Regions from separate parts of the Vibrio sp. JZG10 genome, predicted to be linked through region 1. Evidence: predicted binding sites of a transcription regulator. Region 1 holds the regulator's gene; the other holds the start of a gene.
The links. Region 1 encodes PurR, which represses purine synthesis genes. Its sites were predicted from a motif close to TNANGNAAACGTTTNCNTNA; they were not measured.
Positions count from the first base shown of each region.

Region 2: ACWYVB_RS04010 (formate--tetrahydrofolate ligase) is a predicted target of PurR. The motif match lies at 2,632-2,651, and genes of this name have one in related genera.

Region 1 covers NZ_JBSUGE010000001.1:561,137-566,246, forward strand. The annotation lists gene elyC (envelope biogenesis factor ElyC) at 1-653, shown strand, start outside; gene torR (two-component system response regulator TorR) at 727-1,437, opposite strand; gene torD (molecular chaperone TorD) at 1,704-2,351, shown strand; gene purR (HTH-type transcriptional repressor PurR) at 2,817-3,821, shown strand; cyclic di-GMP riboswitch class I at 4,107-4,196, shown strand; gene ACWYVB_RS02565 (TfoX/Sxy family DNA transformation protein) at 4,313-4,903, shown strand; gene ACWYVB_RS02570 (TVP38/TMEM64 family protein) at 5,019-5,110, shown strand, end outside.
Region 2 covers NZ_JBSUGE010000002.1:324,909-330,018, forward strand. The annotation lists gene ACWYVB_RS03995 (hypothetical protein) at 1-206, opposite strand, end outside; gene ACWYVB_RS04000 (CreA family protein) at 473-943, shown strand; gene ACWYVB_RS04005 (inosine/guanosine kinase) at 1,177-2,481, shown strand; gene ACWYVB_RS04010 (formate--tetrahydrofolate ligase) at 2,718-4,466, shown strand; gene glgC (glucose-1-phosphate adenylyltransferase) at 4,877-5,110, shown strand, end outside.

The sequences.
Region 1 (5,110 bases):
CTTTTGTTGGCATTTTTCTTATTGCCTTCCAACCTGTTTCAACCAAGCTTCTTATGCCATTAGAGCGAGAGCATAAAGCCTTTTTGCCAGTTTCTGGCACCATCGACTACGTGATGGTTTTAGGGAATGGTCATGTTATCGATGACGAAATTCCACCCACCTCGCAGTTAAGCCGTGCAGCATTAATGCGCTTAACTGAAGGCATTCGTATTTTAAGAATGTATCCAGGTGCTAAATTAATTTTATCTGGCTATGCTGGCGGATCTGAAATTAGCCACGCAAGAATGATGGCGAACGTTGCCCTTGCGTTGGGAGTCGCGAAATCCGATATCATTTTATTAGAAGATGCGAAAGATACGTGGGAAGAGGCGCGTCAAGCGGCTGCATTCGTTCAACAAAAGGAGATTGTGTTAGTCACTTCTGCGAGCCACATGAGCCGTGCATTGTATGAGTTCAACGCAGCAGGCATTAAACCAATCCCAGCCCCGACCAACTTCTTAGCTATTAGCGAAATCAGTCAACCTTGGGATAAATACTCACCTAAAGCGCGTTACTTAGAACAAACAGAGCTTTATTGGCATGAGTACTTGGGCAGCATTTGGCAAAGGTTGCGTGATACTGTCGGCCAAACACCAATGGTTGAAGCAAAGTAGTACTATCTTGAAACCACAAAAAAGGAGAGCCGAAGCTCTCCTTTTTCTTTTTTAAGACTTAGGTTTGTTCAGTTTAATCACCAGCAAACATATAGCCTTCGCCGTGCACCGTCACAAAAATTTGTGGGTTCTTTGGATCAAACTCCATTTTTGCGCGCATACGTCGAATAAGAACATCAATAGTACGATCATTGGGAGCATCAACTCGGTGGCTGATCATATTCAAAATACGCTCGCGACTTAACACCTGGTTAGGGTAAGACGATAACGCCACCAAAAGTTCGTATTCTGCTTTGGTCAATTTTACGGGTTCGCCGTTACGGCTCAGCGCACGACGTTGAATGTCGAATGTCCACTCTCCAAAACGTACAATATGTTCTTCACTGGTTTCGTTCGCTTTCGCGCTACCGCTACGCGCTGCTGAAATACGCCACAGCAAGTTTTTAACGCGAACCAACAATTCCCTCAGTTCAAAAGGTTTTGTCACATAATCGTCAGCGCCCATTTCTAGGCCTACGATTTTATCAATGCTATCCGTGCGTCCTGTTACTAATATGATACCAATATCCGATTGGCTACGTAATTCACGAGTAAGCATCAGGCCGTCTTCACCCGGCAGGTTGATATCCAGCATGATTAGGTCTACATCACCCGCTTGCAGGACCTCACGCATTTCTGCGCCACTCTCTGCTTCGCTGACTTGGTAACCCTCATTTTGGAAATATCCCGCAAGCTTACTACGAGTTACAACATCATCTTCTACGACTAATACGTGATAGCTCATTTACACCACTTTTCTGTCTTCTTATTATCCAAGACGTATTCTATTCATAACTAGTAACATTTCTAGTCATAGATACATTAAAAAGCAAGATTTAGCGTTTTTATTGATTCAAAACAAGCTTACCCATCGCTATTAATAAACGTTAATTTTTGACCATAAAACATAATAATTATAGTTACTGCTATTCATTTTAATTGATTACACTTAGGGGATATCCCTAATTGACTTTGTGATGCACAACTTGAAGCATCATTCAGGAGCCCAAGATGCAAGAAGTGAAAGCTTTTAATGAAAAACGCGCTGAAATTTACTGGTGGTTTTCGAGCTTGTTCGCAAAAGAGCTAACAGAGAAAGAGCTGGAAGCCTACCACAGTGTTGAAATTCGCAGTTTTCTAGCAGGTTTAGGTGAAAATGAGTCGCTGAAACCAGCCGTTGATAGCCTAGTTGATGCGCTAAACCGATTGCAAGATCGTGAAGACGCTCAATTGGAGCTTGCTGCTGACTTTTGTGAACTGTTTTTGAAGACAGAAAAATACGGCGCTCTTCCTTACGCATCGATGTACATCGGTGAATCAGGTTTGCTGAATGACAAGCCCGCCGAGGAAATGGAAAAGTTGATGGCAGAATTTGGCGTTCAAGTAGATGAAAATCTAAAAGAGCCAGCGGACCACTTAGCCGTTGAACTAGACTTTCTCGGCAACATGATCATCCGCTCAAACGAACTTGAGCAAGAAAAACACATGGAAGAAGCCTTCGTTAAACAAAACGACTTTATCCAGCAACAGTTGATGTCTTGGTTACCTCAGTTTGCAGACAAATGTAAACAATTCGACGAATTTGGGTTCTACTCGAGCGTCGCGAAACTATTAGTTGCATTTTGTAAACTAGACAGCGCTTACCTTCTTGGTGAATAATTGCCGCCTATTTTTAAGGAGCCCGCCTATCGGGCTTCCTGTATACCTGAAATAACTGAATGTAAGTAAGTTGGGTATATTATTCGTTTGCCTTAACTTAGCTCAAAGACGCTTGGTTATTTAGCAGTCAAAATGTGACTTCAAATACACAAATCTCTTGCTGAAAACATTGCTAGTCAGTCCACATAGGGCTAAAATGTGAGCGCAAACGATTAAATATGATTTATATGTAAACCGCTGAAATATAGCGGTTTTTGTGTTTTTTAACAGGTTGATGGCAATTTCTAATCAGATAGAAAAAAGATAAAATTCATCGACCGATGCTGCTACGTACCCTTTTGTCGTGCTTGGACCAACCGCTGCCGAAACACTTAGCGCCAACCTTAGATTGCTGGGTGTAAACCATTAGAGCATCAGGTACATCCAACACGACATATTTCAGTAGCTCGATACAGGACACCATTTATGGCCACTATAAAAGACGTTGCTCGCTTAGCCGGCGTTTCCACTACGACAGTTTCGCACGTTATCAATAAAACGCGTTTCGTTGCAGAAGCAACGCAAGAAAAAGTAATGAAAGCCGTGGACGAGTTGAATTACGCGCCAAGTGCTGTTGCACGCAGCCTAAAGTGCAACTCAACTCGTACGATTGGCATGTTAGTAACGCAGTCAACCAACCTATTCTTCTCAGAAGTGATTGACGGGGTTGAGAGCTACTGTTACCGCCAAGGCTACACTCTGATTCTGTGTAATACGGGTGGGATTTACGAAAAACAACGCGATTACATCCGTATGCTGGCTGAAAAACGTGTTGATGGCATCCTAGTGATGTGTTCTGACTTAACCGAAGAGCTTAAAGAGATGCTTGACCGTCATGCCGACATTCCTAAAGTGGTCATGGATTGGGGTCCAGAAAGCTCACAAGCGGACAAGATCATGGATAACTCAGAAGAAGGTGGCTACATCGCAACCAAACATCTGATCGACAATGGCCATACTGATATTGCTTGTCTAAGCGGTCACTTTGAAAAACTTGCTTGCCAAGAGCGCATTGCAGGTTTCCGTCGCGCGATGAGCGAAGCAAACCTAACTGTAAATGAAGATTGGATCCTTGAAGGTAACTTTGAATGTGATACGGCCGTATTAGTCGCAGATAAAATTACAGCAATGGACAAACGTCCGACAGCGGTATTCTGCTTTAACGACACAATGGCTCTGGGCCTAATGAGCCGCCTACAACAAAACGGCATCAAAGTTCCTGATGATATTTCAGTGATCGGCTACGACAACATCGAGCTTGCGGAATACTTCTCTCCACCGTTAACAACTATCCACCAACCTAAACGTCGTGTGGGTAAAAATGCGTTCGAGATCCTACTTGAGCGAATCAAAGATAAAGAACACGAAAAGCGAATTTTCGAAATGCGACCTGAGCTTGTAATTCGAAACACCGTGAAGAAAATGAACTAAAATTCGCCAAATATAACGATGTCAAATAAGCGCTCTAAAAGGGCGCTTATTTTTTATCTCTAAATAACTTTTCCCTGACTTAGGTTTGTTAGACAAAAAGCCTCGAATCTCTAAGTCTCTGTTTTATATGTAGGTAAATCACACTCCCTCACAACCTCGAGATCATCCCGCCTTATTCTCAAATATGCACAAACATGCGCTTGTCGACACTTTTTATTGAACCAAAATCACACTTTTACGGGTAAAACGTGATGTTAATTCAATATACGAAGTATGCTCACTCTGTCACGCACAGGGCAAACCATTCGAAAGGGTGGGACGCAAAGCCTCCGGCCTGAACCATAGTACTATATGGAAGGTAGCGGGGTTACCGATGGCAAGTGTGCAAGCGATGACTTTACCCTGTAATGACATTGCTTTTGCGCATGTTTGCTACTCTCTCGGACCTGACTTTTGGTGGCGTAATATTAATTACACCGAGATAACAAAACATGGATAAACCGATACTCAAAGACTCTATGAAGCTATTTGAGGCACTTGGTAATATCAAGTCGCGCTCAATGTTTGGTGGCTTCGGACTATTCGCTGATGAAACAATGTTTGCACTAGTTGTAAATAATCAGCTTCATATAAGAGCAGACCAACAAACTTCATCTGACTTCGAGAAACAAGGGCTAAAGCCTTACGTTTATAAAAAACGTGGCTTCCCAGTCGTTACAAAGTACTACGCAATTTCCAACGATTTATGGGAGTCTAGCGAACGCTTAATCGAAGTAGCTAACCAATCGTTGAAAAAGGCAAAGCTTGAAAAAGAACAGCAGGCAACTACAAAGCCTAATCGCTTAAAAGATTTGCCTAACTTACGACTGGCGACTGAACGCATGCTGAAAAAAGCAGGCATTGAGTCAGTAGAAAAACTGGAAGAGGAAGGTGCACTTAACGCTTATAAAGCGATAAGAGATACGCACTCTGCAACCGTCAACATTGAGCTGTTATGGGCACTAGAAGGGGCTATTAACGGTACTCATTGGAGCGTTGTACCTCAAGCTCGCCGAGATGAGTTGATGAACGGCCTCCAATAAAAGTCGGCCTTAAAAACTATCTTGTAAAACCGCAGTCTAATCTGCGGTTTTTTTGTGAAATTTTTTCGACTTTCCTTCTGTCTTATTACATATATCCCAAATTGGAATCATAAATATGAATAAGAAACTGATATTAGGCCTAATACTGGTCGCGATCATTATCTTTTTAGGCGTTAACTTTAGTCAGTATTTAACGTTGGAAAATGC
Region 2 (5,110 bases), on a different contig from region 1:
TCGACCAGAAAAATATCGTCAGAGCTAAATTCAGAATTACTCTCAAGTAGCGTGTCTTTGTCGACCACTTGATAGGTTGCTTGTTCTAGTGCTTTGAAATAGACATCACGCCCTTTCAGACTCTCTGGTGTTGGAAATTCAACTTCAACCAGATCATACAGCCATGTATTTTTACGCTCGATACTGGCTAACTGTTGTTCATTCATTTTGATACCTTAGTTGCAAAACGAAATGTGCAGAGTGTTTCATTCTCACATAGAGTGAAGCTTAGACAGAGCGACAAGCGATATAAAGTCAAACATATTGGGAGAAAGTATGGTCACTCTAACTCATCATTTCGTTTAGAGCTGTACATTAGCATGAAGCCCACAACAAACCTAGCGTGCGTAGACCTTTCCTTGGCTAAATTTTGTTTTAGTTGCAAACCTCTGATAGATTTCATCAATATCTTTCCTAGTTAAGGACAAAAATAATGAAAAAGATGCTGTTAAGTGCATTGCTTGCTACTACGCTGGTTGGTTGTTCAGATAACGATGTTGCTGATGTAGGACTCGGTTGGTTTACTTTGAAAGACATCAAAGTAGGTGAATTAAAAGACGAGGTAGTCACGGGGGTAACGTGTCATATAGCTTCTATCGAAGCCGATTTTAGCTTAGCGGATCCAAGTGACAGCTCAATATCATGTCGTCAGACTGGCGAAATCACGCCGGAAATGATTGCAAAAATAGATAAAAGTAAGTCTGGCGAAATTGTATTTAAGAAGTCAAAAAGTATTTTCTTCAAAACAATGAAGGTTCGCCGAATTTATGATGCAGACAACCAAACCTTACTCTACCTGTCTTACACAACAAAAGAGACAGACGGTAGCTTTAAGCACAGCCTATCGACGGTTCCACTTTGGGGCACCAAGGCTTACGTTGAGCCAACTGAAGTGAAAAAGTAACGCAGCTAATTTTGAGTAGCTCCAAGCTCGTTGTTAAAGAGAATAACCGATCAACAATCTGAAAAGCGACCAATTGCAGTACTATAAGCATCAGTAATTTAGGCTATCTTGGTCGCAATTTCTCCAGCTCGCTGATTTTTTCAGCGGGCAAACTTCTTTGTAATAAAACGCCACGATTTTCATTTTTTTGTGATACAATCCCGCCTCTTTTTTTTTCTCACTCAAGAACAAGCATGAAGTTTCCTGGTCAGCGTAAATCTAAACACTACTTCCCAACTCACGCTCGAGATCCATTAGTAAACCAAATCCGACAAGCGCCTAAGCTATATCGCCCAACTATTGTTGGTGTCGGTCAAACCATCGTAGATATCGAAGCGCGTGTAGATGATGCGTTTTTAGAAAAATACAACCTAAGTAAAGGACATTCACTCGTTCTTGAAGAAAGCAAAGCAGATGCACTTTACGAAGAACTGGTTGAGCAAGGCCTAATCACACACCAATACCCAGGTGACACGATTGGCAACACGCTCCACAATTACTCAGTATTGGCGGATAGCAAATCCGTTTTGCTCGGTGTGATGTCCAAGAACATTCAAGTTGGTTCTTTTGCTTACCGTTACCTTTGCCGCACCTCTTCACGCATGAACCTCAACCACCTACAAACGGTAGATGGTCCTATTGGTCGTTGTTATACCCTGATTTCTCAAGATGGCGAACGCACATTTGCTATCAATGAAGGTCACATGAACCAACTACTTCCGGAAAGCATTCCTGAAGAGATCTTTGAGAAAGCATCAGCTCTGGTTGTTTCTTCTTACCTAATGCGCGGTAAAGAAGAGGATCCAATGCCGAAAGCGGTCCAAAAAGCGATCGACTTTGCCAAGAAGCACGATGTCCCTGTTGTACTGACTTTAGGCACAAAGTACGTTATCGAAGGTAACGCGCAGTGGTGGCAAGAGTACATTCGCGAGAACATATCTGTTGTTGCAATGAATGAAGAAGAAGGCGCCGCATTAACAGGCGAGACAGAACCGCTAGCGGCTGCTGATAAAGCACTTGAGTGGGTCGATCTTGTTCTATGTACTGCAGGGCCAAATGGCCTATACATGGCAGGTTACACCGACGAAAAAGTAAAACGAGAAACCACACACGACATTCTTGAAGGCTCAATTGAAGCCTTTAACCAATACGAATTTAGTCGTGCGATGCGTAAAGGAGATTGTGAGAAGCCAATGAAGGTATACTCTTACATTGGTCCTTACCTAGGTGGTCCACTAGAGATTAAGAACACCAACGGCGCAGGTGATGCGGCGCTTTCTGCTTTACTGCATGATATGGCTGCAAACTCTTTCCATCAAAAAGAAGTGCCTAACTCAGAAAAGCACGAAGTACGCTGTTTGACTTACTCATCACTTTCTCAGATCTGTAAATATGCAAACCGAGTAAGCTATGAAGTGTTGACGCAACACTCTCCTCGCCTATCGCGAGCACTTCCTGAACGAGAAGATAGCTTAGAAGAAACTTACTGGGATCGTTAAGATCACAGCTTTAAAGCTAAAAATACATCAAGGTCACCATTTGGTGGCCTTTTTGTTTTGATCTGGCGCAGTAAATAGTAGATTTTGTTAGTATGTAGCACAGTATAGAGCAGTAAACTCTTTACATACCGAATCGAAACCGTACCATCACCGAGCAAACGTTTGCCCAACAATAATACTTGCTCCAACTCAGATTGTTTTTCAACACTACCTGCGAGTCACTTTAGGGATTATCCATGCAGTCAGATATTGAAATTTGCCGAAACACACCACTTTCTTCTATTGATGTTATTGCGGAAAAAGTAGGGTTACTACCCGAAGAATATGACACTCACGGGAAGCACAAAGCCAAAGTCCATCCAAAATGTTTGGAGCGGCTCAAAGAGAATGATAACGGTAAGCTTGTGCTTGTTACTGCGATCACTCCTACCCCACTTGGCGAAGGAAAAACCGTTACAACTGTCGGACTGGCACAAGGTTTAGCTAAGCTTAGACAATCCGTTATCGCATGTATTAGACAACCTTCTATGGGGCCTGTATTCGGTATTAAAGGCGGTGCTGCTGGCGGTGGTTATTCCCAAGTTGCTCCAATGGAAGAACTGAACTTACACCTTACTGGTGATATCCATGCGGTGACGGCAGCGCATAATCTAGCTTCAGCCGCTCTTGATGCTCGCTTGTATCATGAACAGCGTGAAGGCTATGATGCCTTTGAAGCACGTACTGGATTAAAGGCACTTAGAATCGATACGGCAAGCATTACTTGGAAACGAGTAATGGACCATAATGATCGTGCACTACGTAACGTCAAAATTGGGTTAAATGAGCCAGGAAAAATCATCAATGGATACGAACGCGACGAAGGGTTCGATATTTCTGCCGCGTCTGAGTTAATGGCTATCATTGCACTGGCTAAAGATTTGAAAGATTTACGTCAGCGTATCGGGAAAATTGTCGTAGCGTACGATTTGAACGGAAACCCCGTAACCACGGAGGATCTGCAAGTTGCAGGAGCAATGGCAGTGACATTAAAAGAGGCCATTGCACCGACACTGATGCAAACTCTGGAAGGTGTTCCTACGTTGATTCACGCAGGCCCGTTTGCGAACATCGCCCATGGAAATTCATCCATTATTGCCGACGACATCGCGCTAAAGCTATCAAGTTACACCGTAACAGAGGCGGGGTTTGGTTCGGACATGGGATTTGAGAAAGCGTGTAACATTAAAGCTGCCGCCGCCAGCAAGGTGCCAGATTGTGTAGTGATAGTAGCGACATTACGCGGCCTCAAAGCAAATTCTGGACACTACGATTTACGACCAGGTATGGCCATTCCAGATTCCATTTTTAATCCAGACCAAGCAGCATTGGAAGCGGGATTTGAAAACTTAAAATGGCACATTAATAACGTCCATAAATATGGCATTCCAGCTGTTGTCGCTATTAACCAGTTTCCGCAAGATTGTGAGAAAGAGCTTAAAATACTTGAAGAGCTGGTTCAGAAATTTAATCCGGAAGTTAAAGTCGCTATCAGCACCGCTTTTGCGCAAGGCGGGCAAGGCACTACTCAGTTAGCTCAACATGTTATTGACGCTTGTACCCAGCCTACAGAGTTTCGTCCTTTATACAGTAAAGAACAATCGTTACACGAAAAACTTATGGCTGTGTGTGAAGCTGGCTATGGTGCCGCCAATATAGAAATGAGTTCTCTTGCTACTGAACAGCTCAACCATTTTGAAAATCTAGGTTTTAACAACTTAGCGGTTTGCATAGCGAAAACTCCACTATCGATAACAACAGATTCCGCTGTCAAAGGTGCGCCGACAGGTTTTACCGTCCCTATCCGCGAGTTACGTCTGTGTGCTGGCGCTGGGTTTGTGTATGCGTTATCAGGCACGGTGATGACGATGCCAGGTTTGCCTGATAAACCTGCATTTATGAATTTAGACCTTGATGATGAAGGAAATATCGTCGGTCTCTCTTAGTGTAACGTCAACGTATAGTTGACTATAAAGGAAGCACGTTTAAAGAGTGAGTGGTTTACTTCTATATCCACTCACTTTGAACAGACGAAGAGGCGTGCTTGATTATCTTTATCTTACTGTTTTATCGTCACTTTACATTGTAAATCCATACTTATTTTCTCCCCTTCCCTATAATTTTGCGCCAATTTGATGCACGGCCTACTTAGCACTTCACCAATGTGGTGCAATTGCCTTGCGATGAACTTTTAACTCCTTTGATTTTTAAAGAGATATTCTATGGCTCGAATCTTGTACTAAAGTTTGCAGTAGTAAACACATCAGCACATGCACTTTCAAAACCTCTGCGCTGTACACCACTTCCTCCTGGTTAGCACCGTTTTGATGCATGCAAAAAAGGGAAAGGGAACAATATGGAAGACGCACTCGCCGTAATTTTAGCAGGAGGGATGGGGTCTAGACTCAGCCCACTCACCGATGATAGAACCAAGCCAGCAGTACCTTTTGGCGGAAAGTATAGAATTATAGATTTCACACTAACCAACTGTTTACACTCAGGTTTACGTAAAATCCTTGTTTTGACCCAATACAAATCTCATTCACTTCAAAAACACTTGCGAGATGGTTGGTCGATATTCAATCCAGAG